DNA from 3 places in the Mesorhizobium sp. LNHC221B00 genome. Region 2 is predicted to be linked to each of the others. Evidence: riboswitches for the same ligand, from Rfam matches in the RefSeq annotation. Region 2 holds a riboswitch; each other region holds the start of a gene.
The links. Region 2 has a riboswitch for thiamine pyrophosphate ahead of thiC (phosphomethylpyrimidine synthase ThiC). Riboswitches for the same ligand answer to the same signal wherever they lie in the genome.
Positions count from the first base shown of each region.

Region 1 (9,823 bases), on a different contig from region 2:
TTGTGCTTTTTGAAGTCGAGGAACGACAGGCTGTCGTTGATGGTGGCGTCGGCACGGCCGGTCAAAAGCAGCTGGATCGACTGGTCGAAGCCATCGGTGCCGACCAGCTCGGCGCCGTTCGTCTCGGCCAGCTTGCCGAAATTCGAGGTCAGTGACTGCGCCGACTTCTTGCCCTTGAGATCGGCGAAGGTCTTGATGTCGGTGTTGTCGCCGCGCACGATCAGCACCGCCTTGGACGCGATGTAGGGGTCGGAGAAATCATACTTGGCCTTGCGGGCGTCGGTGATGCCGACTTCGTTGATGACGGCATCGTAACGGTTGACGTCGAGGCCGGCGATCAGCCCGTCCCACTTGCCCTCGAGGAACTCGACCTTCACCCCGAGCTTGTCGCCGATCGCCTTGGCGATTTCGACATCGAAGCCGACCAGCGCGCCGGAAGCGTCATGATAGGTGAAGGGTGCGTAAGTGCCTTCCGTGCCCACCTTGATGACCCCGGCCTGCTTGATCTGGTCGAGATTGGCGCCGGCATGGCCCGATGCGACAGCCAGGGCTTGCAGCGTTCCGGCGATGATGAGCGACTTGAGCCATTTCATTTTTCTGTGATCCCGTCCTTGGCCGGCAACCCGGCATGTTGTGAGGGCTGGAAAATGACAGATGCAGGTCGAAAAAATAAGGAACGAGATTTCAAAAATGATGGATTTCTGAAACCGCATTCTCCGAAGGAGACTTATTCGCAGCATCCTGATGGTCCAGGCAACCGCTGCGAAATCGCCCGGATGATACCGCTCGCCTGCCCGCGCGGGCGGAACTTTTCTCGCGCATGGCAGTTTTGGCTGTTCTAGGGCACGACGCCGCGATTTCAACCCGACGCCCTGCCAGTTCGTTATTCGCATCGCCTGAGCCAGGGAGTGCCTCATGATGGAAGACACGGCAGGACGGACCATGGTCCGCGCGGCCATGAAGGCCCCCTACCTGGAGCGTGACGAGGAGCATCGGCTGGCCCTGCTCTGGAAAGAAGACAACGACCAGAACGCTTTGCACAGCATCACCGTCGCCCATATGCGGCTGGTCATTTCCATGGCTTCCAAATTCCGCCATTACGGCCTGCCGCTTGGCGACCTGATCCAGGAAGGCCATGTCGGCCTGCTCGAGGCCGCCGCGCGCTTCGAGCCCGAACGCGAGGTGCGGTTCTCGACCTATGCGACATGGTGGATCCGAGCCTCGATGCAGGACTACATCCTGCGCAATTGGTCGATCGTGCGCGGCGGCACGAGTTCCGCGCAAAAGGCTCTGTTCTTCAATCTCAGGCGCTTGCGTGCCCGCTTGGCAAACGGCGCCGAGCCGCTCTCCAACGAAACCCTGTATCGCGAAGTGTCGGTTGCGCTTGGTGTTTCCGAAGCCGATGTGGCGATGATGGATTCGCGGCTGTCGGCTCCGGATTCCTCGCTCAACGTGCCGCTGGCCGACGATGCGGGCGCCACCGAGCGGATGGATTTCCTGGTCTCGGACGATCCGCTGCCCGATGAGGTCGTCAGCGACCGCATCGATGTCGCGCGCCGCTCCGTCTGGCTGAAAGCGGCTCTCGCCGCCCTCAACGCCCGCGAACTGCGCATCATCGAGGAACGCCGGCTCAGCGACGAGGGTGCGACGCTTGAGGCACTCGGCGAAACGCTCGGCATTTCCAAGGAACGCGTACGGCAGATCGAGGCCCGCGCCATGGAAAAGCTCAAGGTCGCGCTGGTGAAGCAGAATCCGGAGTTCCTGGCGACAGCCGCCTGATCGCGAAGCCGGCTCTTACTTGTCGGTAACGATCTTGACCTTGTCACCGGCCGAAACAGCGGCACCCGGCGACAGCGCATTGAGCACGCGGAACAGGTCGAGCTTGCGGTCGACGCCCACCATCTGCGCGGCGAGCGAGCCCATGGTCTGTCCCGGCTGCACGGTGAGCACGCGGATGTGCAGCGGCTTCAGGGCCGCTTTTTCAGCAGGGCTCAGTATACGGAACGACCCGCTGACCGAGCGTGCCACCGTGTCGAGCGAGGTGCTGGCCGAGGGGGCCGCGGTCAGCAGCCGGTAGACCTGGCCGCCGGCGCGGATCACCGCGATGTCGAACTGCCAGCCTTCGGCGCCGGCATGCGCGGTCGCCGCCTCGTTGCCGTTGATCGTTTCCTGCTTGACGGTGCTGTCGTCGAGACCGGCGACCCAGCCGCTGCGGATGTAGTCGGTCAAGGCGCGGTTCTTGTCGATCGAAACGCCGTCGAAGCGGATGGCTATGTCACCCGGCCCGGTCGCCGTCACCGCTGCCGCGGAATTGTCGATGATGAAGCCATCCGGCACCGTGAATGACACACCGAGGCCCGGATGCAGGAAGGTCTCGCCGCGCACATAGCCTTCCTCCGGCGTATCTCCGTAGAGCAGGCCGTCTATGCCGGCGAGGAAGGAATCGCGGTCGCGCGTGCCGACGCCGGGCGCGCCGAACTGGCGGGCATGGCGCTGCGCCAGGTCGATGCGCTGCGGCGTGTTGGGGTGTGTCGCCAGGAAGTCGAGGCTGGCATCGGTGGCGCCGCTGATCGAGCGGAAATCGGTATAGGCCGACATCGACTGCAGGAACCGGCCGGCGGCGTATGGATCATAGCCGGCTTCGCCAATCGACTTGATGCCGATGGCGTCCGCTTCCAGTTCCTGGTTGCGCGAGAACTGCGCCAGCCTGAGCTTGCCGCGGATCAGTGCTGCCTTGGCGGTCGGGCTGTCGCCGAGCACGTCCGAGACGACCTTGGTCGCCAGGCCTTCCTCGGCCTCCAGCTGCTGGCGTTGCAGGCCGTGGTTGGCGGTGACGTGGCCCATCTCGTGCGCGATGACCGCGGCGAGTTCGGACGAATCGTTTGCCAGCGCCAGCAGGCCGCGCGTGATGTAGAGATAACCGCCCGGCAGCGCGAAGGCGTTGACGTTGGGCGAATTCAAGATGGTGATGCGGTAGGTCTGGGTCGGATTGGCCGACACCACGGTCAGGCTGCCGACCACCTTGGCGACCATGCGCTCGAGCTTGGGATCGGAATATTCCCCGCCATAGGTCGCCAGGATGCGCGGATGCTGCGCCTTGGCCAGTTCGGCGAGTTTGTTGTTGGCGCCGACATTGTCGACCGTGATCGGCCTGTCGGACGGCTGGAAGCCGGATTCCTGGACTGCCGGAGGTGTGAACATCTGGCAGCTTGCGAGCGCCACGGCAAAACCGGCCAGCGCCAGAAAGCGCGCCAGCGGGTTCCATCTTGGTCTGTCAACGCCGATCGCCAGAACGGCTTCCTTTCGGGTCCCGGCGCATGACCGCGAAAATCGGGGGCGATCTTCGGAATTGTCATGCGCAAACAAACTACTACAGCATCCGTCACACGTCCCTCGGGGGCGTGCGGCGGATGCTGTAGGCAAATCACGGCCTGTGCCGGACCAATAGGGCGGACCTAGCCACACTACGTCTGCCATGGCAAGCAAGCGCCACTTCGCCCGAAGCCGGTTTGACCGTAAATTATGTCCGCTTCCGGGCAATATCTCGTGATACGGCATCCCCAGCACCGGCACCGATATAGCGCCGGAACGCCTCGGGACCAGCCCCGGCAAAGAAATCGGCGGCGGAGCCGGTGGCCGCGACGGCGCCATTGTCCAGAAACACTACATTCTGGCCGATCCGGCAGGCATCCTGCGGCTGGTGCGTGACGAACAGCACCGTCATGCCATGGTCGGCATGGACGTGGGCAACCAGATCGAGCATGTCGTCGCGCAAAGCGGGCCCGAGCGAGGCGAAGGGTTCGTCGAGCAGCAGCACCGGACGATCGCGCACCAGCACGCGGGCCAGGGCGACGCGCTGGCGCTCACCGCCAGAGAGTTCGCGCGGTAAGCGTTGTTCCTTGCCGGCAAGGCCGGTGCGCGCAAGCGCGTCGGCAATCGCCGCGCGGTCGGCCTCGGTCAGCCGCAGCGACGGCGAGCGGCCGAGCCCGACATTCTGCTCGACGCTGAGATGAGCGAAAAGGTTGTTTTCCTGGAACACCATCGACACCGGCCGCGCCGCCGGAGGCGCTCCGCCGACATCGGCCCCACCGATCAGCACACGGCCGGAGCGTGGCGTCTCGAACCCGGCGACCAGGTTGAGCAGCGTCGATTTGCCCGAGCCGCTCGGCCCCATAATGGCGGTGATTTCCGCCGCCGCGAACGCGACATCGAAGGCAAGCGGCGCCTCGCCATAGCTGAACGAAACCTTATCCAGCCGCACCGGAACACCTTTCCTGCCAATCGCCCCGTCTTTCCTGCCAATCGCCCCGTCTTTCCTGCCAATCGCCCCGTCAGACATCGCGGGCCATTCCTTTTCCCAGCCGGTCCGCTGCCAGGACCAGCGCCAGGCAAACCAGGCCGAGCAACAGTGCCAGGCCGGCGGCGTCCGCGGTGCGGTAGCTGCCCATGCGCGCCAGCAGAAGGTAGGGCAATGTCTGCACGGAATCACTGCCGAACAGCGCGATGACACCGAGATCGCCAAGCGACAGCGCCATGGCGAAGGCGAAGGCGGTGGCGAGCGGCCGCCGCAGCGACGGCCAGTCGACCAGCCGCAGCCTGGCCCAGCCAGCCATGCCGAGCTGCGCGCAGAGCCGTTCGTGACGCTCGCTGCCCGCATCATAGGCGGGACGGACGGCGCGCAACGCGAAAGGCATCGCCATCACCGCATTGACGGTGACGACCATGATCGGGGCGATGGCGAAGACATCGCCGGCATGGCGCAGCAGCAGGAACCAGCCGGCGCCGATGACGATCGGCGGCACGACCAGGACGAACCCCGCGCCGGTATCGGTGGCGTGTTCGAGCAGCGTCCTTGGCCCAGAGCGGCGGTTCAGCGCCAGCGCCCGGCGCGCCATGGTCAAGGCCAGCGACAGCATCACCGAAAGCAGCGCCGATAGGAAGGCCAGCACCGCACTCGTCAGCGTCGCCTGCCGGACTGCGGCCTCGCCGGCGAGCCGGCCGAGATCGGCGCCAAGCCCGGCGATCACCGTGGCCGCCATCGGTCCGGCAACGAACAGCAGCGCCAGCACGATGAGCGCCGCGTTCAGCCAGGTCTCGGTCCGGTTGACGGAGAGATAACGGCGCGGTGCGACCGGCAGGTTGGTGTCGCCGACGATATTGGTGCCAAGCCGCGTCAGCGTCAGCACCACGATGAAGGTCAAGGCGATCTGCAGCAGCGTCAGCGCGACCGCCCGCGCGGGATCGAAATCGAAGCGCAGCGCCTGATAGATGCCGACTTCCAGCGTCGTCGCGCTTGGTCCGCCGCCGAGCGTCAGCACGATGGTGAAGGAGGTAATGCAGAGCATGAAGACGAGCCCGGCGACGCCGGGCAAGGCGGCGCGCAGCGTCGGCCATTCGATCAGCCGGAACGCCGGCCCCGCGCCCATGCCAAGCTGGCTCGCCAGCCGCCACTGGTCGGCAGGAATGGTCTGCAGTGCCTCGAGGAACAGCCGCGTGCTGAGCGGCAGGTTGAAGAAGACATGGGCGACGAGGATGCCGGACAGGCCGTAAATGCCTGGCCAGCCCTGGCCGCCGACCGCGCCGAACAGGCCGGCGAAATAACCGGCGCGGCCGTAAAGCGCCAGGATCCCGAGCGCCGCGACGATGGCCGGCAACGCCAGCGGCACGGCGAAGAGCTGCAGCATGAAGGCGCGGCCCGGGAAGAGCGGGTGCCGCGACAGCGCACGCGCCACGAACAGCGCCGGCATGACCGACAGAAGTGTCGAAAGGGCGGCCTGCCAGAGCGTGAAGCGCACGACGCGCAGCAGATAGGGATCGAAGGCCGCCCAAGCGCCGGAGAAATCGTCAGCGCCTTCGACGAGCAACCCGGTAAACGCGCCACCGATCAGCAGCGCGATCGCGGAAAGCGCGATGATGCCGGCGCTGACGCGGGGGTCGGTGGGGTGGCGCGTATGCATTTCGCGCTACCCAACACTGTGGTGGGTATCGATCGAAGGAAATACCTGGCGAAGGCCGAGCCCACCCCCCTCTGTCCTGCCGGACATCTCCCCCTCAAGGGGGGAGATTGCGCACGCGGAGGCTTTCGCTATTCTCCAATGCTGCTGGACTTGGCTAGGCGCCAAAACTGCCAATCTCCCCCCTTGAGGGGGAGATGGCCGGCAGGCCAGAGGGGGGCGGCTTGGCGCAAACATCCGACGAGACTTGAACCCTACTTGCTCATCACCGAAAGCCATTCGTCCACCCAGGCCTTGCGGTTGGCGGCGACCTCCTGCGGGCTGAACAGCAAGGTCTTGGTCGGCTTGACCAGTTTGTCGAAGGCCGGGTTGAGCGGCTTGTCGGTCTTGCCGGCGGGGAACATCCAGTTGGTCTCGGGGATAGCGTCCTGGAACTTCGGGCTGGTCATGAAGGCCATGAACTTTGCCGCCAGCGGGTTCTTGGCGCCCGTGGTGGTGATGCCGGCAACCTCGATCTGCAGGTATTCGCCCTCCTCGAAGGACGCCGCCTGGTAGCGCTCGGTCTTCTCGGCGATCATGTGATAGGCCGGCGACGTGGTGTAGGACAGCACCATCGGCGCCTCGCCCTTGGTGAACAGGCCGTAGGCCTCGCTCCAGCCCGGCGTCACCGTCAGCACCTTCGCCTTGAGCTTGGCCCAGGCCTCCGGTGCCTTGTCGCCATAGACCGACTTCACCCACAAAAGCAGGCCGAGACCCGGCGTCGAGGTGCGCGGATCCTGGATGACGATCTTGTCGTCCGCACTGCCTTCGACCAGATCCTTAAGGCTTTTGGGCGGTGTCTTCAGCTTCTGCGTGTCATAGACGACGGCGAAGTAGCCATAGTCGAAGGGGACGAAAGTATCGTCGCTCCAGCCGCCCGGCACATTGACGTCGCTGACCGCGCCATGCGGCGCGAACAGGCCTGTCGCCTTGGCGTCGGCGGTGAGATTGGTGTCGAGGCCGAGCACGATATCGGCCTTGGTCGAGGCCCCTTCGAGCTTGACGCGGTTGAGCAGCGCCACGCCGTCGGCGACCGAGACGAACTCGACATCGCAGCCGCATTCGGCCTCGAATTCCTTCTTCACCACGGGGCCTGGACCCCAGTCGGCGGTGAAGCTTTCATAGGTGTAGACGGTGAGCTTGTCCTTGGCCAAGGCCGGCCCGGACAGCGCCAGAACCGCTGCCGAGACAAGAGAGTATAAAAGCGTGCGCATCGGCGCCTCCTTCGTTCGAGTTGAAAGGAATTGAGGCGTCGGACTGTCCGAAACGTCTAATCCCTCCGCCGGTACAAACCGGATCAGGTTCAGCGGGTTGGCGAGACTGCCTCTCAGCCGGTCCGCGAAGATCGCGTCCGGCACCCCGTTAGAGCGTTTCGACACATAGGCCGGGCCAATGAACCGCGCAAGTGGGAGTTTGCCGCCTTCCGTTTCGCGTGTCGGGCTGGTAAGGGCCACACGATATGAGCACATTCACCATCCTGCTTGGCGGCGATCTCATCCGCACGCCGCGGCTCGACCGCCAGATCGAAGGCTGCCGCGTGATCGCCGCCGACGCCGGCATCGGCCATGCGCGGCTGCTCGGCCTTGTCCCGGAACTCTGGGTGGGTGATTTCGATTCGGTGCCGGCCAATCTGCCTGACGATCTGGCCGCCGTGCCCCGCCAGACCTTTCCGCCGGAGAAGGACAAGACCGATGGCGAACTGGCGATCGCCGCCGCGCTCGCGCGCGGCGCGACCCGGCTGGTGCTGGCAGGCGCTTTCGGCGGCAAACGGGCCGACCATGCTTTCCTGCATCTGTCGCTCGCCCTGCGGCTGGCCGAGACCGGCACCGGAGTGGTGCTGACCAGCGGCGCCCAGGAAGGCGTGCCCTTGCTGTTGGGAAAGGCGGGCTTCGACTATGCCGACGGCACGCTGTTTTCGATCCTCGGCTTTTCAGACCTCGCCGGCCTGACCGTCACCGGCGCCAAATGGCCGCTGAACCATGTCGAGGTGGCCTTCGGTTCATCGCTGACCATCTCCAACGAGGTCAGGGGGGGCCTCGAAATCGCGCTCGGCCATGGCCGCGCGCTGCTGCTCGCTCATCCCTATCCCTTGCCCGAAAGCTGACATGGCCCCGCCTCTTCTCAATCTCGACGGGATTAAACTGACCTTCGGCGGCACGCCGCTGCTCGATGGCGCCGCCTTGACCGCTTCGGCCGGCGACAAGATCGCGCTGGTCGGCCGCAACGGCTCGGGCAAGTCGACGCTGCTCAAGATCGCCGCCGGCCTGATCGAACCGCAGGACGGCGAGGTGTTCCGCCAACCGTCGGCGACGGTGCGCTATCTGCCGCAGATGCCCGACATGGAAGGCTTCGCGACGGTCCGCGCCTATGTCGAGGCAGGCCTCGGCCCCGCCGATGATCCCTACCGCGCCAGCTATCTGATGGAGCATCTCGGCCTGACGGGCGAGGAGCGGCCGAACGATCTGTCCGGCGGCGAGGCCAGGCGCGCCGCCCTTGCCCGCGTCATGGCGCCGGAACCGGACATCCTGCTGCTTGATGAGCCGACCAACCATCTCGATCTGTCGGTCATCGAGTGGCTGGAAGAAGAGCTTGTCCGCACCTCGTCGGCACTCGTCGTCATCTCGCACGACCGCCGTTTCCTCGAACGCGTCTCGCGCGCCACCATCTGGCTCGACCGCGGCCAGACCCGCAGGCTCGACAAGGGTTTTGGCCATTTCGAGGAATGGCGCGATCAGGTGCTGGAAGAGGAAGAGCGCGAGCAGCACAAGCTCGGCCGCCAGATCGTGCGCGAGGAGCACTGGCTGCGCTATGGCGTAACGGCGCGGCGCAAGCGCAACATGCGCCGCCTCGGCGAGTTGCAGACCATGCGCAAGAATTTTCGCGGCCATCGCGGCGCCGAGGGTTCGGCGACCATGGTGGCCAGCGACGCCGCCGAATCCGGCAAGCTGGTGATCGAAGCCAAGAACATCGAGAAGAGTTTTGGCGATCTCACCGTCGTCAAGGGGTTCTCGACCCGCATCCAGCGCGGCGACCGCGTCGGCCTCGTCGGGCCGAACGGCGCCGGCAAGACGACGCTTTTGAAGATGCTGACCGGCGAACTGACGCCGGATGCAGGCTCGGTCCGGCTCGGCACCAATCTCGAAATCGCCACGCTCGACCAGAAGCGCGAAGCGGTCGACCCGCAGGAAACCCTGGCGCAATACCTCACCGATGGGCGCGGCGAAAACCTCGTCATCAATGGCGAGCAGCGCCATGTCGTCTCCTACATGAAGGATTTCCTGTTCAAGCCCGAACAGGCGCGCACGCCGGTGCGCGAACTGTCCGGTGGCGAGCGGGCGCGGCTGATCCTGGCGCGCGTGCTGGCGCGGCCGGCGAACCTCCTGGTGCTCGACGAGCCGACCAACGATCTCGACATGGAGACGCTGGAACTCCTGCAGGAACTGGTCGCCGGTTTCGCCGGAACCGTCATCCTGGTCAGCCACGACCGCGATTTCCTCGACCGCACCGTCACCAGCATCATCGCGCCGGACGGCGGCCGCCGCTGGGTCGAATATGCCGGCGGCTATTCCGACATGCTGGCCCAACGCGGCGGCACGAGGCTCGACGACCGCAAGGCGCGCGCCAAGGCGGAGGTCGGCGATATGCCGGCACCGGGCAAGAGCGAGCCCGTGGCACCGAAGGGGCCGGCGAAGAAGCTGTCGTTCAAGCAGAAATTCGCACTGGAATCGCTCCCCAAGAAAATCGAGGCGGTGACCGCCTCGATCTCGCGGCTTGAAAACAACATCGCCGATCCGGCCTATTACGAGCGCGATCCAGCCTCGTTCCAAAAG
Region 1 is NZ_AYWR01000004.1:318,697-328,519, forward strand. Features, by position in the region: gene X741_RS158510 (amino acid ABC transporter substrate-binding protein) at 1-593, opposite strand, end outside; gene X741_RS158505 (RNA polymerase factor sigma-32) at 916-1,779, shown strand; gene X741_RS158500 (M48 family metalloprotease) at 1,795-3,201, opposite strand; gene thiQ (thiamine ABC transporter ATP-binding protein) at 3,521-4,339, opposite strand; gene thiP (thiamine/thiamine pyrophosphate ABC transporter permease) at 4,332-5,957, opposite strand; gene thiB (thiamine ABC transporter substrate binding subunit) at 6,209-7,207, opposite strand; TPP riboswitch at 7,251-7,365, opposite strand; gene X741_RS158480 (thiamine diphosphokinase) at 7,453-8,097, shown strand; gene X741_RS158475 (ABC-F family ATP-binding cassette domain-containing protein) at 8,099-9,823, shown strand, end outside.
Region 1: it holds a riboswitch for thiamine pyrophosphate, as region 2 does, so the genes downstream of both, thiB (thiamine ABC transporter substrate binding subunit) here and thiC (phosphomethylpyrimidine synthase ThiC) in region 2, are expected to answer to the same signal.

Region 2 (9,823 bases):
GTTCTGACGCCCGATCGCATCTTCGAATGTCAACGGAAAGCAGTTCCGTAACCCGCAATGACAGCTTTCGCGATCTTAAATGATGTGACTCCATGATTGAATGGGGCCGTTTGACGACTCGCTGCTTACACATCGGGCCGGTTCCAGATTCAGGGCTCACCATGAGCCGGTATGACCAGAGCGCATGTTCTTGTGCTGCGAGTTTGATGTGGCTTGGCGTGCCCTACCCGAGGGGTAGGTCACGCCCAGGCCCACGGGATCACACACCAACCCCAGCTAACCTGGTTTGAACGGAGCAAGCCTCCGACGCCGCCCTAATCAACAACGCTGCAACAGATCCTTCAAATCAATTTACAAGATTTTTACAACCGTCAGTCGTTGACAATGGTACGGCACCGCGAGTCTGAGGTCCGGCACGGCCATAAAAGTGACGCCGGTACCCTCGGACCGCCGCCAGCACGCAACATCGGGATTAACAGCAATGGTAAGAAGAAGAGCGCTCATATTGGTCGAAGGCCATAGGGGTACTGGTCAGCTATACGTCCAAGCGGCTCAGTGTCTTGGTCTTCATCCAATTACTCTGACGGCTGATCCACCTCGGTACGACTATCTTTCGGCGGAAAACGTTGAGGCAATCCGTGTCGACACTGGCAATCTCGAAGCGTTGGTCCGCGAATGTTCGCGGCTGCGTGCTACCCACGACATTGCTGGCATTACTGGCTTTGCCGGGGACCATGAATCGATCTATGCGACAGTTGGCAAGCTTTGCCGGCATTTCGATCTACCGGGACCGAACCCTGAATCGATTGAACGAAGCTGCGACAAATTCAAGCAACGCCAACTCCTCGCGCAGGCCGGCGTTCCAATACCGGCTTATCGGTTGGCAACGAATGCGGCGGAGGTAGAAAGCTCGGCTGCAGAGATCGGCCTGCCCGTGATTCTTAAGCCGGCAGTAGGCAGCGGCAGCATCGGTGTCCGATTGTGCCGCAGCCTCGAAGACGTAGCCGAACATACGACCTATCTATTGGGCGGAAAGCACATATGGCGGTCTACACCGAAAATACTCGTCGAAGAATTCGCACAGGGCCCGTTCTATAGCATTAATGTTATGGGGAATGAGGTCGTTGCGATTTGCGCCAATGACTTTGGTCCCCTCCCCCATTTCGTCATACGTGAGGTGACATATCCGGCCCTGCTAACCGATCAGGAGCGTGAGCGCATCGCCGATGTTTCGCTGAGCTGTTTGCGGGCTCTCGGCCTTGGCTGGGGGCCAACTAACATTGAACTCCGGTGCACGAAACGCGGTCCAGTTGTCATTGAAGTCAATCCGCGTCTTAGTGGCGCGCCCGACCCTCAACTGGTCCAGTTAGCTTACGGTGTCGACCTCGTCACCGAGCACATCAAGCTTGTCATTGGCGAGGAATGGGATCTGCGCAAAAAGCATTCACATACTGCGGCCGCGCGATTCCTGCTTCCTGATCAAGATGGCACCCTGGACTGGATTGGTGGCGACACTCAGGCAGCTGCTATATCAGGTGTGGCCGAGGTCAAATTGAATGTTGAACCCAAGACACCGATCGTCAGGAAGGGGGATTTCCGAGACTGGATTGGACATGTCATTGCCACTTCGCCCAGCCGTGCTGAAACCGAGGGCGCCCTTCAGCGAGCGGTCGACTTGATCGATTGGTCGATCACCCCTTTTCCGGCGACAATAGGAGGTGATCGAGAGCACGATGTTTGTGGGGCGTTCGGGCGGCCCACCAGTTCTGTTCCGATCAGGCATTGACGGCTTAAGATCCTTGAAACGCAGCAGTTCCGTCTACGTCAATGTCACATCAAGTTTGACGAGGCAAATGCAGCTTTGGCCACACCTGCCCTATCTCCCGCGGAACTTCTCCGCGACCCGTGGCGAGGCCGTCGGCCCAATTTGGGCCCAATTTGATTGCCGCCCACCGCCGCCGCAGGACGAACATGCGCTTGACAAGACAACCCCGGCCCGTTCAACCTGAGGCATTCACCAGGGGAGTCCCGGCAAGGGGCTGAGATACTGCTGGCTTTCGCGGCGCAGTGACCCGTTGAACCTGATCCAGTTCATACTGGCGTAGGGACGGTGCAAGCGCTTTGCGGGAGTTTACGCCCGAGGTCCTGTTTCGGCAGGTCGACAGAAGCGTCTTTTCATCCTTCCGGCACAGAACTGGGTCTCCAATGCAAGAGCAAAGGAGCCTCAAGATGAATGCCCTCACCCCCGCCGTCTCGACGGGACCGCTGCCCGCCTCGCGTAAGATCCACAAGCCGGGCGCTCTCCACCCACAGATCAGGGTGCCGATGCGCGAAATCTCCGTCCATCCGACAGCCGGCGAGCCGCCCGTTACCGTCTACGATCCGTCGGGCCCCTATACCGACCCGGCTGTCGAAACCAGCATCGAAAAAGGCCTGGCCCGGCTTCGCCACGAATGGATCTTGGCCCGCGGCGATGTCGAGGACTGTGACGGCCGCCATGTCCGGCCGGAGGACAACGGATTCGCGACGGGCGAACGCCTGACGCCGGAATTTCCCATCCGCCACCGACCGCTCAGGGCCAAAGCAGGCAAGGCGGTGACGCAGCTTGCCTATGCGCGCGCCGGCATCATCACACCCGAAATGGAGTTCGTTGCCATTCGCGAGAACCTTGGTCGCGAGATCCTGCACGGCAAGCTTGAGCGCGACGGCGAGGCTTTCGGCGCGACGCTGCCCGATTTCGTCACGCCCGAATTCGTGCGTGACGAGGTGGCGCGCGGACGGGCGATCATTCCCGCCAACATCAACCATCCCGAGAGCGAGCCAATGATCATCGGCCGCAATTTCCTGGTCAAGATCAACGCCAATATCGGTAACTCCGCCGTCACATCGTCGATGGCGGAAGAGGTCGAAAAGATGGTGTGGGCGATCCGCTGGGGCGCCGATACGGTGATGGACCTGTCGACCGGCCGCAACATCCACAACATCCGCGACTGGATCGTGCGCAACGCGCCGGTGCCGATCGGCACGGTGCCGCTCTACCAGGCGCTCGAAAAGGTCGGAGGCATTGCCGAGGATCTAACCTGGGAGGTCTACCGCGACACGCTGATCGAACAGGCCGAGCAAGGCGTCGACTATTTCACCATCCACGCCGGCGTGCGGCTGCATTATATCCCGCTGACCGTCGACCGGGTCACGGGTATCGTCTCGCGCGGCGGCTCGATCATGGCCAAATGGTGCCTGCACCATCACCGGGAAAGCTTCCTCTACGAGCACTTCGCGGAGATCTGCGACATCGCCAGAGCCTACGACGTCTCCTTCTCGCTCGGCGACGGCCTTCGTCCGGGCTCGATCGCCGATGCCAACGACGCGGCGCAATTCGCCGAACTGGAAACGCTCGGCGAGCTGACGAAGATCGCCTGGGCGAAGGATTGCCAGGTGATGATCGAGGGGCCCGGCCACGTGCCGATGCACAAGATCAAGGCGAACATGGACAAGCAGCTCGCCGTCTGCGGCGAGGCGCCGTTCTACACGCTTGGACCGCTGACGACCGACATCGCGCCGGGCTACGACCACATCACCTCAGGCATTGGGGCTGCCATGATCGGCTGGTTCGGCACCGCCATGCTCTGTTACGTCACGCCCAAGGAGCATCTCGGTCTTCCCGATCGCAACGACGTCAAGATCGGCGTGATCACCTACAAGATAGCCGCCCATGCCGCCGACCTGGCGAAGGGTCATCCGGCGGCGAAAGTCAGGGATGACGCCCTTTCCCGCGCGCGCTTCGAGTTCCGCTGGGAGGACCAGTTCAACCTGTCGCTCGATCCCGAAACGGCGCGGTCCTTCCACGACCAGACCTTGCCCAAGGAGGCGCACAAGGTGGCGCATTTCTGCTCGATGTGCGGGCCGAAATTCTGCTCCATGCGTATCTCTCACGACATACGCGCCGAGGCACAAAAAGAGGGCATGGCGGCGATGGCGGCGAAATACCGCGAAGGCGGCGATCTCTACCTGCCGGCGGACGAGACCGGCGCACCGCTCATACCTCAGCCACGTGAGCCATCATGAAGGTCTTGATCAAAGGGGCCGGCGTTGCCGGCCTCACCGTCGCCTTCGAGTTCGCCGCACGCGGCGCGGTGGTTACCGTTGCCGAGACAAGGCCTGCCCTTGGCGGCAATGCGTCGTGGTTCGCCGGTGGCATGTTGGCGCCGTGGTGCGAGCGTGAAAGCGCCGAGCAGCCGGTGCTGGATCTCGGACGTGACGCCGCCGACTGGTGGGACGCCGCAACGCCCGGCTTGGTAGCACGACGGGGAACGCTGGTCTTGGCCGCGCCGCGCGATGCGGGCGAGCTCGACCGGTTCGCCAGCCGCACGACGGGCTATCGGCGCGTCGAGGAAGATGAAATTGCCTTGCTGGAGCCCGACCTAGCCGGCCGCTTCCGCCGCGGATTGCTCTTCCCCGATGAGGGCCATCTTGATCCACGCCAGGCGATGGCAGCACTTCATGACAAGCTCGCGGCCATGGGTGTTGAATTCCACTTCGGCGCCGACGCCCGGCATGTTTTTGGTTTCGATCCTCAGATCGACTGTACGGGAATGGCGGCGCAAAATGACTGGCTGCGCGGCGTTCGCGGCGAAATGCTCATCCTGCGTACCCCTGATATCTCGCTGTCGCGCCCCGTCAGGCTGCTGCATCCGCGCTTTCCACTCTATGCAGTGCCGCGCACCGACCACCGTTTCATGATTGGTGCGACGATGATTGAAAGCCAGTCCGTCGGACCGGTTACGGCGCGTTCGATGATGGAACTGTTGGGTACCGCCTATGCCCTCCACCCGGCCTTTGGCGAGGCCGAGATCGTTGAAACCGGTGTCGGCGTCCGCCCAGCCTTTCCCGACAATTTGCCGCGCGTCGAAACCAAGGGTGAAATCATCGCGATCAACGGGTTCTATCGTCACGGTTTTCTCCTGGCTCCCGCCATGGCGCGCCAGGCTGCCGACCTGGTTTTCAGTCAAGACAGAACCAAGGAGCTTGCTCATGAAACTGATGGTCAACGGCGAAGCGCATGAGGTTGCCGCCACCACGCTGGCCGAGCTGCTTGCCGCGCTTGACTATGAGGGCGATTGGCTCGCGACCGCCGTCAACAACGACCTCGTGCACAAAGCCAACCGGGCGGAATTCCAATTGAACGACGGCGACCGGATCGAAATCCTCTCGGCCATGCAGGGAGGCTAGCATGTTCGACCTTCTTGGAACGACGCTTCCCTCCCGCCTGCTTCTCGGCACGGCTCAATATCCTTCGCCGGCCATCCTTGCTTATGCAGTCAGGGCATCGGGCACGGCGGTGGTGACCGTCTCGTTGCGCCGTGAAATGGCAGGCGGCAGGGCCGGCGAAAAATTCTGGTCGTTGATCCGCTCGCTTGGTGTCAGAATCCTGCCCAACACTGCTGGCTGCCACTCCGTCAAGGAAGCGGTCACGACCGCACAAATGGCGCGCGAAGTCTTCGGTACGAACTGGGTCAAGCTCGAAGTGATCGGCAACCACGACACGCTGCAGCCGGATGTGTTCGGTCTGGTCGAAGCCGCCCGCATCCTGTGTGAGGACGGTTTTGCTGTATACCCCTATACCACCGACGACCTTGTCGTCGCCGAGCGACTGCTTGCGGCGGGCTGCAAGGTCTTGATGCCGTGGTGCGCGCCGATCGGTTCCGCTCTCGGACCGATCAACATCACGGCGCTGCGCTCGATGCGCGGACATTTCCCTGATGTTCCGCTGATCGTGGATGCGGGGCTCGGACGGCCGTCGCACGCGGCAACCGTCATGGAGCTCGGCTTTGACGCCGTACTCCTGAACACCGCGGTCGCCAAGGCGGCCGATCCGGTCGGCATGGCGCGTGCGTTCGGCAAGGCGGTCGAGGCCGGTCGTGAAGCTTTCAGCTCGGGTATGCTTGAACCGCGCGACGTCGCCGTGCCATCGACACCGACCATCGGCAGGGCAGTTTTTTCATGAAGCTCGATCCCTTCTACCTGATCGTCGACAGCGCTGACTGGGTCGAGCGGCTGGTCCCGCTCGGCGTCAAGCTGGTTCAGTTGCGCATCAAGGATAGGGACGAGACCACGCTGCGGTCGGAAATCCGCCGCGCGAACGACGTCTGCGCGATCCATGGCTGCCAACTGATCGTCAACGACTATTGGCGCACGGCAATTGAGGAAGGCTGCGACTTCGTCCACCTCGGCCAGGAGGATTTGGCTGCGGCCGACCTGCTGGCGATTAGATACGCCGGATTGAAGCTCGGGCTCAGCACGCACGATCATCCCGAACTGGAAACGGCGATCGCTGCCGAGCCCGACTATATCGCGCTCGGCCCCATCTATCCCACCATCCTGAAGCAGATGAAATGGGGGCCGCAAGGGCTCGCGCGGATCAGCGCGTGGAAGCATCGGGTGGCGCCGATCCCATTGGTCGCCATCGGCGGCCTCAACCCCGACCGGCTCGACGGTGTCTTCGAGGCTGGTGCGGACAGCGCGGCGGTGGTCACCGACATCACGTTGAATGCCGATCCCGAAGCGCGCACGCGAGAATGGATCGAAAAGACAAAGCCATGGCGCTGAGCCGAGAACCGCATGTGCTCGTGGTCGGCGGATCAGACTCCAGCGGTGGGGCTGGAATTGCACGCGATATCGAGACGATCTCTTCCATTGGCGTGCGCACCTGCCTGGCCGTCACAGCGCTGACGGTGCAGACGCACGAAGCCGTGATGAAAATCCATCCTTCGCAGCCCGATCTTGTGGCCGATCAGATGCGCGCCGCGCTGCAGGCCAACAAAGTGGCGGCCATCAAGATCGGGATGCTCGCCACGGTGGAGATCGTCATTGCGGTTGCCGGAGTGCTGCGCGAAAATCCGCAGGTGCCGGCAGTGCTCGACCCGGTGCTGGCCTCGACGTCAGGCCGGGCGCTCCTGGAAGCCGGCGCCATCGCCGCCCTGAAATGCGATCTGATGCCATTTTGCCGTCTGGTCACCCCCAATCTCTTCGAGCTGGCACTCCTTGTTGGCTCGGAGCGGGCAGTGGATGAGGACGGCGTAGTGTGGCAAGGCCAAGAATTGCTGGTGGCCGGGATGCAGGCCCTGCTGATCAAGGGCGGCCATGCATCGGGACCGCAATCAACCGATATTCTGTTGCGCCCCGATCACGAACCAGTCCGCTTTGACACGCCGCGTCTTGCCGCATCGATGCGCGGGACGGGCTGCATGCTGGCCAGCTCGATTGCGGCACATCTGGCAAAGGCGCAATCAATCGAGTACGCCGTGCGCCAGGGCAAGCTCTTTGTGTTAGAAAAGCTTCGGAAAACCCCAGCCGAATAGCCGTAGAGCCGGCTCAAGCGTTCAGCGGCTGACGCTGAAATGGAAGCCGTAGCCCTCCTGCCCTTTTTTCACAGCGCGTGACGGGATGAGGCCGCTTTGCAGATCGGAATTCAGCGGCGCCGAGACAAGCTGCCCTGCCAGGCCGGGAAAGTAACGGGACTCTTCCTGCGGCGAAGCGCACTGCCAGTCACGCATGGGGATGCACTTGTGCCTCCTGGCGAGTGTGAGGCCGCAGGAGCGAGGCATTTCAGCGCGGCGGGGGCCGCCGGATCTGGCCCCGCAGTGCTGGAGCAAAGCAAAGGCCGGTTTGAGACGATTCCGGGGATTTCTACGAGGCTGCTCGCGACGCCGGCATTGAGTTCTACCAGCTCCTGAGCGGCATACGCGACCAAACCCGGTTGAGTGTCACCGCAGGGATGTTCCACGAGTGGGACAAACAGCTGCGGGACTGGCTGGTCCGCGAATTACGAAACTGGCATCGAGGGGATACGGCAGCTGCGAAGGTCTGGTCAGCGGATTTCGCCAAGATTGCAGACCTCCTGGAAAGTTTCGGCTGGAAAGTCCGAAGCACGGACTACTTCAAGACGCTCGATGCGTGCCGGTTGGTGGTCAACGTCTACAAGCACGGCGCCGGAAAATCGCTGGATGACCTGAAGAAAACCTGCTCCGAGTATCTAGACGATCCGCTCAAAGGCACTCGGCCGCCGTGGTCAGAGAAACTGCTGAACCACACGCACCTCAAGGTGAGCGATGACCAGTTCCAGACGTTCTCAGACGCGATTGTCGCGTTCTGGCGCGACGTCCCGGCAATGCCGTAGGTGGCAGCAACAGGTTCCTGATTGGTTTGAAAGGCCATTCTCAGTGATCGCGCCCAACGATAAGCATGCCAAGGTTTTACCCTCGCATATATCTTCGCTCCCGCTCCCGGCCATAAATTCTGCCACATTGGCCTGCTGCCAGTTCAGTGGACAAGGCACTTAAGCTAACATCGCTATTTCCTCGAACTCAACTGGGCTGAGATAACCCAGCGTCGAGTGGCGCCGCTTGGGATTGTAGAAGCGCTCGATGTAGTCGAACACGTCCGCCCTGGCTGCGTCCCTCGTCCTGTAGACCTTGCGGGCCGTCCTTTCGGTTTTGAGCGACGAGAAGAAGCTCTCCATCGCCGCATTGTCCCAGACATTGCCGGATCTGCTCATCGAGCATGTGATGCCATGGTCGGCCATCAACCGCTGGAACTGCTCGCTCGTATACTGGCTACCCTGGTCCGAGTGATGCAGCAGACTGTCGGGCTTGCCTCTCCTCCAGATCGCCATGATGAGGGCGTCGGTGACGAGCTGGGCCGTCATCTCTGCCTTCATCGACCAGCCGACAACGCGCCGGGAGAACAGGTCGACGACTGCAGCCACGTAGAGCCAGCCTTCCGCGGTCCAGATGTAGGTGAAGTCGGCCACCCACTTCTGGTTCGGCGCCGATGCCTCGAAGGCACGGTCGAGGATGTTGTGCGACACTGACGCGACCAGCCGCTCCCCAGCATCCTTCGGCAGGCCACGCCGACGTGGCCGGGCTCTCAGGCCGTTCTCCCGCATCAGCCGTTCGATGCGATGCAGGCCGCAAGAGAGCCCCTCCGCCAGGACATCGTGCCAGACCCGGCGTGTGCCGTAGGTGCGGTCGCTGCTCTTGAAGCTTCGATCTATCTCGACAAGAAGAGCCTCATCATACCGGGACCGGGCGCTGGGGCTTCGGTTGAGCCAGGCATGGAAGCCGGAACGGGACACATCCAGCGCACTGCACAGCCATGCCACCGGCCAGATGCTCCGGTGTTTCGCGATGAAAGCGAACCTCATGTCACTTCCCTCGCGAAGTAGGCTGCGGCCTTTTTTAGGATGTCGCGCTCCGCCTTGAGCTTCGCCACTTCGCGACGCAGCTTGTCGATCTCGAGCTGCTCCGGCTTCATTTGGCCGTGGCCGGGAAACGCATGCTGCGGATCGGCCGACAGATCACGTATCCATTTGCGCAGCACATTCTCGTGCAGGTCCAGATCCCGCGCCGCCTGCGCGACCGCAACACCGCGTTCCTTCACCAGCCTCACAGCCTCAAGCTTGAACTCGCGGCTGAACTTTCTTCTCTCCATGGGAAAACTCCGGTTCCATCTTCAACACCTTAACTCGGTGTCCATGGAACCGGCAGCAGGCCACATATCTGCATTGCCGGGAAAGGTGCCATGCGTAACGCATTGGTCGATGGGCGAAGATTCCGCCCGCAAGCGGGTTTCGGGGGCTCTTGCCCGCATTGCGGTACAGACATGATCCCGCGCGCGGCAGCGTCTGGGTTTGGCATTAGGCCAATAAACGAACACGTCGTTGGGTCAGCAGACACCTATCTGTTCGGCCGGTCAGACCGCCAAATTCGGTTCATTCAGAATTGGATGGGTACCGACCAAAATGAATCCCTAATCGACCGACTTC
Region 2 is NZ_AYWR01000011.1:342,269-352,091, reverse strand. Features, by position in the region: gene X741_RS150720 (acetyl-CoA carboxylase biotin carboxylase subunit family protein) at 482-1,786, shown strand; TPP riboswitch at 2,010-2,126, shown strand; gene thiC (phosphomethylpyrimidine synthase ThiC) at 2,230-4,065, shown strand; gene thiO (glycine oxidase ThiO) at 4,062-5,063, shown strand; gene thiS (sulfur carrier protein ThiS) at 5,032-5,229, shown strand; gene X741_RS150740 (thiazole synthase) at 5,231-6,004, shown strand; gene X741_RS150745 (thiamine phosphate synthase) at 6,001-6,606, shown strand; gene X741_RS150750 (hydroxymethylpyrimidine/phosphomethylpyrimidine kinase) at 6,597-7,358, shown strand; gene X741_RS1000000169855 (hypothetical protein) at 7,380-7,553, opposite strand; gene X741_RS01000000166810 (hypothetical protein) at 7,757-8,176, shown strand; one part of gene X741_RS150755 (IS3 family transposase) at 8,336-9,240, opposite strand; one part of gene X741_RS150755 (IS3 family transposase) at 9,240-9,489, opposite strand.

Region 3 (9,823 bases), on a different contig from region 2:
GCCCGGCAGCCATTGGCTAAGCTCACGGTCGTTCAGCGTCATCTGCGCAAACAGGAAATCGGCCTGCGCAAGCTTGACGAGGCCGCAGGTCGGGGGGCCGCCGCGGTCGGTGCTCCAGAACCACAAGGCGAAGACGATGACGTTTGTCACCCAGATGTTGAGAGCGTCGATCAGCAGTGTCGTGCCGCTGCTGCCGGCATGTCCCTCCAGTAAGGCATGCACCAGCAAGACCAGCGAGCCGCAATTCATGACGCTGATGACAGCGGTCATGGCCAGGGCGGTTCGGCGGATCATGGCGCGAAACTGGCCGATCGCATGCCATTCGTGGTCCTCGACCGCTTTTCTGGTGACGACCTGTGTCCATGCCGTCGCCACCGACAACGGCACGAGCAGGGCCGCTTCCAGTCCCGGCGCCAGCCAGCGCGGACCGAATGAGAGATTGTTGATGACCAGAAGCTGCAGGCAGATGATGACGAGAACCGCTGCGCGCGCCAGCCAGAAGTCGAGCGCACGGTAGTGAATGACGGCATGTTGATGGCGCATCTGGAATCCGGATGTTCAGGCAGGGCCTTCAGGCCATGTGCCTTGAGAAGGCGGGGGCTGCAGAGCGTTGAAATTCCAGTTCAATTTTGGTGTCGCAATGGCACGCAAGTATACATTTTTGTAAGCTTTGGTGTTTGGGCTGTTCGGCAAACCGGACGATGTGGTTTAAGCGCCGCATGGTGGGGATCGATGACTCCTTGGATCGCTGGGTGCCGGCGGGGCTGCCTGCCCCGGGTTTGAGTTCGTTATCTGTCTGGTCCGGCCTGCTTCGCCAACCCTGGCATTTGCTGGCGCTTTTGTGCCTGGCGCAGATCTTGTGCTGGACGGTGGTGCCAGCGCTCGTCGATCCCGCGCCGCCCGGCGATGTCGTGGAGGGCTTCATGTGGGGCCGCGAATGGGTGCTTTTGACCTACAAGCACCCGCAGCTCCCTGGTTGGCTGCTCGAGACCAGCCATCTTCTGACCGGATCGTTCCGCTGGCCGCAATATCTGCTCGCCCAGCTGACCATCTCCGCGACCTTCATCCTGGTCTATCTGCTGGCCCGCGACATGCTGGGCCAAAGCCGGGCGCTGGCTGCCGTACTTTTGATGCCGTCGGTCTATTTCTTTGGCTGGCCGACCCCGCAATTCAATCATGACTATGCGCAGATGCCGTTCTGGGCGGCGATCTGCTGGCTGCTTTGGCGCGCGGGCCGTGGTGGCGGGCCGGGCTGGTGGCTCGCGCTCGGGCTGGTCTCGGGCGTCGGGCTTTATGCCAAATTCTCCACCGGCCTGCTGCTTGCCTTCGGCGCTCTGTGGCTGTTGTCCGATGCGCGCGCGCGCAGCCGGCTGGCGACACCTTGGCCGTGGCTTGGCCTTGCCGTCTTTCTCGCCGTCGCCACGCCGTTGGCCGTCGAGCTCTACCGTATCGATTTCCTGCCGCTGACCTATTTCGCCGGTCGTGACGAATGGGTGACCGAACACCGAGCGCGCCTTTATTATGCCGGTGTCCAGATGGCCGGGCTCTCCGGCTTTTTGCTGGTGCTGGCGATATCAGGGCTGCTGCGGCACTCGCCGGCTCCGCAAGAGCCCGTCGAGCGCGGCTCGCGTGTTTATCTCATGTGGATGGGCCTTGGGCCCGCGGCGCTGGTCATGGTCGCCTCGCTGTTTACCGGCACCGGCGAAGCCTGGGGCGCGCCGATGTACAATCTTGTCGGCGTCGTCGCGCTCGCGTTCTTGAGCCATCGGCTTGGCGCCACAGAGATGCGAAAACTGACGATCTGCGCATTCATCTGCATCATCGGCATGTCAGGCGCCTATGCGGCCATCCGCTGGACGGACTGCAATGTGCGCGGGCGCATGGACGCCGTTTGCTGGCCGGCACGACCGATCTCAGACGAGGCCGAGGCGGTCTGGCACGCGGCTGTGCCCGGCCGACTCGACATCGTCGGCGGCGACACCAATCTGGCGATGCTGGCGGGTCTCAATGCCTATGACAAGCCGTCGATTTTCACCGACCTCGATATGCGGTTCGCACCCTGGATCACACCGAAGCGGTTGCACGACCACGGCATGCTGATGGTTTGGCCGGGCAGTCGCGTGCCACCGCAGCTGCACGCATGGCTGGACAACATTCAGGTCAAGACCGTCCTTTTCAACTGGTCGCAAGAGGCGCCGCCGGTGGCGATCAGTTTTGCCGCCATCCCGCCCGGCGCGCGCCTGCCGGTTGCTGTCGACGGCCCGACTGGACAACCGCACAGCTGAAGTCCACGATTCCATTCCGCGTCGTGCTATTTCGTCGGTGCATGGCCGCACGCACTGCCGGCGCCGCGTTCGGGCGACTGGACGAAGTCGCCGACAATGCCCATTTATGGGAAATCCAATTTGTTGTCGTGCAATTCAAGACGGAACCGCGGTCCGTTTTCTGTGAATTGCTTTTTGAGGAGAGGTGACATGGCGACTTCGACCGAACGCGCAGTGCTTGCCGGCGGCTGTTTCTGGGGCATGCAGGATCTGATACGGCGCTATCCCGGCGTCATCTCGACTCGTGTCGGCTACTCGGGCGGCGATGTGCCAAACGCCACCTATCGCAATCATGGCACGCACGCCGAGGCGATCGAGATCAATTTCGATCCGGCCGTGATTAGCTATCGGACGCTGCTGGAGCGTTTTTTCCAGATCCACGATCCGACGACACGCAACCGACAGGGCAACGATGTCGGGATGAGTTACCGTTCGGCGATCTACTATACCAGCGACGAGCAAAAGAACGTCGCACAGGACACCATCGCCGACGTGGATGCCTCTGGGCTGTGGCCCGGCAAGGTCGTCACCGAAGTCGCGCCGGCTGGTGCCTTCTGGGAGGCCGAGCCGGAGCATCAGGATTATCTGGAGAAATATCCCAACGGCTACACCTGCCATTTCGTCAGGCCAGGCTGGAAGCTGCCGGTTCGAGAAAAAGCGGTGCCATGGATTCAGCCATGCGACAGGATTTGAGAAGCCGCGGAGCGAGCGCTCCGCGGCTTCTTCTCATTGCAAATCCTACTTGCCGCAATGGTTGTCGTTAACCGTCGGCGCTGTGGTGCCCGGCGACGTGCCATTGGCATCGGGCTGCGCGCCCTGTGGATGGGCAGGGCAATTCCGATCCGCGTTGGAATTCATATCATCCAGCGTGCCAGTCGTGCTGTTGGTCACCGACGGGTCGACCGTGTTCGGCGAAGCTGGCGTATTAGGATCGACCGTGACCGATCTGCCGCTACCGGCTCCGTCGGTGCCGCTTGTGCCATTGCTCTGCGCCATGGCCGATGTGGCCAGGCCGATGGTGAGCGTCGAAGCTGCGAGGATTCTCATGAACATGGTTTGTCTCCATTTTCTGTGAACTCGTCGCGTCGCGACTGGTAGGACAACCGCTCGGTCTGGTGAAGGTTCCCGATAAATTCTCGCGCCGGCAGAGCCAACCGCTCCCGCTCTGGCGCAATGCTTTTGGCGCAGTTCGCTGAAAAAAACGGCTTCCCCAATCGGTCGAATGGTGCTTTAACGCGCCCATCCACAGGGGTGCTCCGTACGGTCGGGGCTGAGACGGGGGCGGCAAGCCCACAGACCCTAGAAGCTGATCTGGGTAATACCAGCGGAGCGAGGCGGGCTATGTTTTCAGGCGCACAGATTTCCCTATATCCCATGGCCGATGATTTCGTCGGCGTCATTTTGGGCGCGCTCGGTGCGCTCGATCCCTATCGTGACCGGCTCAGGATCGAGACCGACGACATCTCGACCTTGCTGGTCGGGCCGCCCGAAGTGCTGTTCCCGGCTCTGCGCGACCTGTTCGTGGAGGCCGCGCGCAGCGGCAAGCATTGCGTTTTGTCAGCCGCCATTTCGCGTGGCTGCCCAGGCGAGCCGGACGATCCGATCTGCCGCTCCGAGGCCTTCGGCGGGCCTGTCGGGCCGCTCGGCCCGCGCAAGGAAGCCGCCATCGCAGCCGTGCATGGCGCGGTCGCCACCGGCCAGCCGGCGGCGGCGCAATTCTCGCTTTATGTGATGGGTACCGGCGACCACATGGACGAGATCTATGGTTGCATCGATTTCTTGAAACAGTCCGGCGTCTACGATCGCTCCAAGAATTTCTGCACCAAACTGCGCGGCGATACGGGCGCGATCTTTTCGGCGCTCAACGAAGCTTTCTGCCGCTTCGGGCCGGGTGCCGGCCATGTAACCCTCGACGTCACGGTTTCCGCCAACAGCCCCACCGCTGTCTGAACCGCTCGCGCCGATGCGCGACCGTCAAGGTTGTCCTCTCGTGGTCTCATCGTCATTCAACCGGCCGCGTCACCTCGCGGGCATCCTCGCCAAGGCAGTGCCGGCCATAATGTCGGTCGGGCTGCTGCTCGTGGCCTGGGAACTCTACGCTACCTATTCCGGCATCAAGCCGACGACGCTGCCGGCGCCCTCACGTGTCTTTGAGCAGGCGATGCTCAATCGTGACGCGCTGGTCGACAACGCAGTTCCCACTATCCGCGCCACGCTCATCGGTTTCGTCTTTTCACTCAGCGCCGCTTTCGCGCTGTCGATGCTGGTCGACTTCTTCCAACCGCTGCGGCGCGCGCTTTTTCCCGTCTTCATCGTCAGCCAGACCTTGCCGCTGGTTGCGATCGCGCCGCTGGTGGTGCTGTGGTTCGGCTTCGGGCTGGCGCCCAAGATCATGCTGGTGGCGCTGGTCACCTTCTTCCCGATGCTGGTGGCGCTGGTCGAGGGCTACGAGGCAACCGAGCCCGAGATCGGCCAGATGCTACGCGCCATGGGGGCAGGGCGCTGGCGCGTCTTCGTTCTGGCGCGGCTGCCTTCGGCACTGCCATATTTCTTCGCTGGCCTGCGAATCTCCATCACCTATGCCGTTGTCGGCGCCATCTTTGCCGAATATGCGGGTGCCGCCAAAGGGCTGGGCATCTACATGCTCAACGCCAAGAACAATTTTCGCCCCGACCTGGTGCTGGCCGCCGTCGGCGTCAGCGCCGCGCTTACTCTCATCCTGTTCGGATTGACGGTGCTGCTGCAGCGCTTTGCCATGCCCTGGGAACGGGCCGCGGGCAAGCAAGCCGCGGCAAAGGCGGCGCGAAGATGAGCCGGCTCGAATTGCGACATGTGCGCAAGGCGTTTGGCGGGCTCGACGTGCTTGCCGACATTTCGCTCAACGTCGGTGCCGGCGAATTCGTCTCGATCCTCGGGCCTTCGGGCGCCGGCAAGTCGACGCTGTTCCAGCTTCTGACCGGCGCTGAACATGGCGGAGGCGAGATGTTGTTCGACGGCGCGCCGCTCGACGATCATGGCCGGCATTTTGCCTTCATGCCACAGCGCGATGCGTTGATGCCGTGGCGACGCATCCTCGACAACGCGACACTCGGGCCCGAAGTGCAAGGCATCAAGCGCAAGGCAGCACGGGCGCGGGTCGCGCCGCTGTTCGCCGAATTCGGGCTTGCCGGTTTCGAGCGGCACTTTCCGGCGCAGCTTTCGGGCGGCATGCGCCAGCGCGCGGCGCTGTTGCGCACCGTTGTGCAGGAGCGCGACATGCTTTTGCTCGACGAGCCGTTCGGCGCGCTCGACGCACTGACCCGCGCCGCCATGCAGCGCTGGCTCGAGCAGATGTGGCGGCATCATCGCTGGACGGCACTGCTCGTTACCCACGATGTGCGCGAAGCCGTATACCTGTCCGACCGCATCTATGTGCTGTCGACGCGCCCGGCCCGTGTGCTGCGCGAGATCAGGGTGCCGTTGCCGCGTCCGCGCGACCCGACCGGTGCCGCCGCGCGCCAGGCCATCGCACTCGAGGCCGAGATCCTCGACATTTTGCTCAACCCTCAACCCTCCAAAGGACATGAACATGACTGATCTGACGCGCCGGCAGGCCTTGCTGCTTACCCTCGCCAGCGGTCTTCCGCTGATCGCCGGACCGGGCCGCTCTTTCGCGGCGATGCAGAAAATCACCGTCGCTTTGGACTGGACGGTCAACACCAACCACATCGGGCTGTTCGTCGCCCGCGACAAAGGGTTTTATTCCGGCGCCGGCCTCGAGGTCGACATTCTGCCATACAGCGATACCGGCGCCGGCACGCTGGTCGCCAACCGTGTCGCCGATTTCGGCATCAACGGCACCATTAGCCTGTTCAGCCAGAAAACCGCTGGAGCTGACTTGAAAGCTGTCTACGCGGTAGTGCAGTCTGAAACCGGCCGGCTGGTGTTCAATGCCGCGCGCAGCGACATCAAGAGCCCGAAGGACCTTGACGGCCTGACCTATGGCGGTTTCGGCAGCGCCTGGGAAAACGCGCTGATCTCGACCATCATCCGCCACGATGGCGGCAAGGGCAATTTCGAAACGGTGACGCTCGGCACCTCCGCCTACGAAGCCCTTGCCAACGGCACCGTCGACTTCACGCTGGAGGTTTTGACCTGGGAGGGCGTCGAGGCCGAACTCAAAGGCGTCCATCAGCGCAGCTTCGTCTATGCCGACTATGGCGTGCCCGACGAGCACACGACGCTGATCTCGTCAAGCGAGGCGTATCTGTCAGCGAACCCTAAGCTTGCGGAGGCCTTCATCGAGGCGACGCAGCGCGGCTACCGGTTCGCCGTCGAGCATCCCGATGAAGCGGCCGCGTTGCTCATCGCCGCCAACAAGGATGCGCTGACCAATCCGGCGCTGATCGAGGCCTCGCTGAAGGTGCTGATCGACGGGCACTATCTGCGCGCGGAAAACGGCGCCACCGGCACGATGGATCCGGCCAAGATGGATGCGATCGGCGACTATCTTTTCGCTGCGGGCATTCTGCGCGACGCCGATGGCAAGGTTCTGACGCAACGCCCTGATTTCACGAAGTATTTCAGCAATTCAACTTTGGGCTAGGGGAGGCCAATCCGGCTCTCGGAACTGATGGGTCGTCCTCATCAATCGCGCGGATGCGCAGACCTTGGCTAATTCCGGGCGATCTCATAGACGTGCCGCCCGGGCTCGCCCTGCAGCGAAAGAGCGGATGTATATAGTTTCGCGACTGCCGGGCAGAGACCTTCGAATTCCGGGCTGACATTGGCAATGGCATTCATGTCGGTGGGAGTGCCGCCAGCGTTGATGAAAGCGTCGGCCAGCAGTGACCAGTCCTCATCGCTGGCTGAAGCGGCAGCCAGACCGCTCTTCTTCGCCGCGCCGAAGGCGTGGAACAGGGTGGCTCCGATCTTGTCCATGTCGGTCAGAAAGTCCTGATCCGGCATGCTGAGCGCGTCCGGCCCGTTGCGAAGGTAGTTGTTGCAAGTGATTGCGGTTTCCCGCGCCATGACATGGTTGAGCATGGCCAATTGTGCACGCAGCGCCTCGGCGGCATTGCTGTCTGGGGACGAAGACAGCAGGGATGCATATTTTTGCCTGAGGCTGGCGACCGCGATCCTGCTCGTGTTTCGCACTTGCTCCACGTTTCCAAGTCTGGCCACGGCAGTGATCTTTTCCACGACGGCGTCATAGTCGTCTGGAAACTCCTGCTGGATTGCCATGAATATCTGGCTTCCCTGGCTCTGAATCTGTTCGCTCACCTGAGCTGTGGTCAGGGTCTGCGAATCGGGCGAGCCCGCCACTGTCTGGTAGAGATATTTGCCGCCGGCAAAGCCGAGCGCCCAAGGCAATATCTTTACCGCAACGAAAGACAAAGCGGCGACCGCCGTCACGCCCAAGCCTCTCCAACGCGCCATCGCCGACCCTCCCTAAACTGTCTATTTCGCGCCGAGGCTCAACGCTTTATTGCGGTCGGCCTCGGCACGCTTGTGGTTGCCCTTGGCGTCCCACGCCTTGCTGCGCACTTTGTAGGCGGTGGCGAAATCTGGTTTGAGCTTTATCGTCTGGCTCAAATCGGCGATGGCCCCGTCATAACCCGCCTTGCTGATCCGGATCACGCCCCGGCCCAAATAGGCGAAGGGGTTCTTGCGGTCGAGGCCGAGCGCCTTTTCGAAATCGCGCAGCGCTGCGGCGTCCTCATGTCTGCCCATCCATATGAGGCCCCGATCGGCATAGACCTTTGCGTCCCTGGTATTGAGACTGATGGCCTTGTCGTAGTCCGCAAGCGCACCGTCGTAATCTCCCTGGAAACCGAGATTCTGGCCGCGGTCGTAGTAGGTCTCGGCACGATTCGGATTGAACGCGATCGCCTGGCTGTAGTCAGCGACGGCATGAGCGTAGTCCCGCTTGGCCTCCCAGGCCATTGCTCGGGCCAGATAGGCGTCGTGGAACGCCGGAAAGAATGCAATCGCCTTGCCGTACAGGGCTATGGCGCCGTCATAGTCGTTCTTCTCATGCAGCGTCCAGCCTTTGCTGAACGCCTGCGCGGCTGGCGAAGCGCTGCTTGGCTTGGTCGGCGCCTCGCCAACGGCTTTGCCTGGCATTTTTGAGGCGTTCGCTTTCGCCGCCATGGCGATCTGGCGGCCCTTGCGGGCGAGGGCCAGCTTTGGATCGAGCTTCAGCGCCTGGTCGTAGTCGGCAATGGCCTGGTCGTACTCGCCCTTGGTGAACCAGATGCTGCCGCGCCCGAAATAAACCGGAGCATATTGCGGGTCGAGTTCGATCACGCGGCTGTAGTCCGCGACGGCACGATCCAGTTCGTTCTTTTTGCTCCAGGCGACGGCGCGACCGATGTAAGCGTCGACATAAGCGGGATAGAGTTCAATAACCTTGCCGTAGTCCGTGATGGCTGCGTCATATTTGCCTTTCGCGACGAGCGACGTACCGCGGCCGACATAGGCCGAGGCTTTCCTTGGGTCGAGCGCAATCGCCTTGCTATATTCGGCGATGGCGCGATCGAATTTGCCCTTATCGTAGAACGCATCGCCACGATCCATGAAGGCTTGGAGGTTCCTGGGATCCGAACCGACGGCGAGCGGCGCGGCGCCGCCTTTCTTCAAGGCGGCCACGGCCGCCTTGCGGACGACCGCGTAGTCCGGATTGCCCGGATAGAGCCTTATCGCCTGGTCGAAGTCGGCAATCGCGCCGCTGTAATCCTTGCTATCGGCCCGTTCTATGCCGCGCCCGTAGTAGCTGGGGGCATCCTTGGCATCGATCTCGATCGCCGCCGAATAGGCTGTGATCGCTCGCTGGGCATCGCCCTTCACGTGCCATGCCATGCCCATGCAGAAATAGGCATCCACCAGCTTCGGATCGAACGCGGCGGCCCGATCGCAATCGGCGAGGGCACCTTCGGCATCCTCGGTGGTGGCCTTGGCCATGCCTCGGCGAACATAGGCAGAGACCATATTTGGCAGGAGCTCGATCACGCGGTCATAGTCGTCAATCGCCCGATCATAGGCGCGCTTGTCGTTCCAGGCGTTGCCGCGGCCGAAATAGGCGAGGGGGCTGTCCGGGTCGAGCGCGATCGCCTTGCCATACGCGCTGATTGCCTGGTCATACTTGCCGGCATCCGACAGGCTGTCGCCGTGCCGTACCGCGGCCAGAACGCGCGGGTCGGTCGCCTGAATGAGCTTCGCCATCTCAGCGGTCGAAAGCTTGGCCTCGGGCTGGCTATCATGGTCGACGTCCTGCGGGACCGCAGGTTCGGCGCCGGGTTGCGGCTCGGCTTTCGTCGCCACCGCTGCCCTGCGGCTGGCGAGATAGTCCGCATTGCCTGGATCAAGCTCGATCGCCTTGTCGAAATCGGCAATGGCGCCGTCATAGTCTTTCCTGCCGGCCCTCGCCATGCCGCGCCCGTAATAGCTCGCGTCATCCTTCGGATCGATCTCGAGCGCCGCCGAATAAGCGGCGACCGCGCCGGCAGCGTCGCCCTTCG
Region 3 is NZ_AYWR01000023.1:61,444-71,266, forward strand. Features, by position in the region: gene X741_RS142730 (hypothetical protein) at 1-543, opposite strand, end outside; gene X741_RS142725 (glycosyltransferase family 39 protein) at 741-2,285, shown strand; gene msrA (peptide-methionine (S)-S-oxide reductase MsrA) at 2,475-3,017, shown strand; gene X741_RS142715 (hypothetical protein) at 3,063-3,377, opposite strand; TPP riboswitch at 3,562-3,675, shown strand; gene X741_RS142710 (YkoF family thiamine/hydroxymethylpyrimidine-binding protein) at 3,666-4,274, shown strand; gene X741_RS142705 (ABC transporter permease) at 4,384-5,136, shown strand; gene X741_RS142700 (ABC transporter ATP-binding protein) at 5,133-5,900, shown strand; gene X741_RS142695 (ABC transporter substrate-binding protein) at 5,893-6,909, shown strand; gene X741_RS142690 (hypothetical protein) at 6,978-7,718, opposite strand; gene X741_RS142685 (tetratricopeptide repeat protein) at 7,764-9,823, opposite strand, start outside.
Region 3: it holds a riboswitch for thiamine pyrophosphate, as region 2 does, so the genes downstream of both, X741_RS142710 (YkoF family thiamine/hydroxymethylpyrimidine-binding protein) here and thiC (phosphomethylpyrimidine synthase ThiC) in region 2, are expected to answer to the same signal.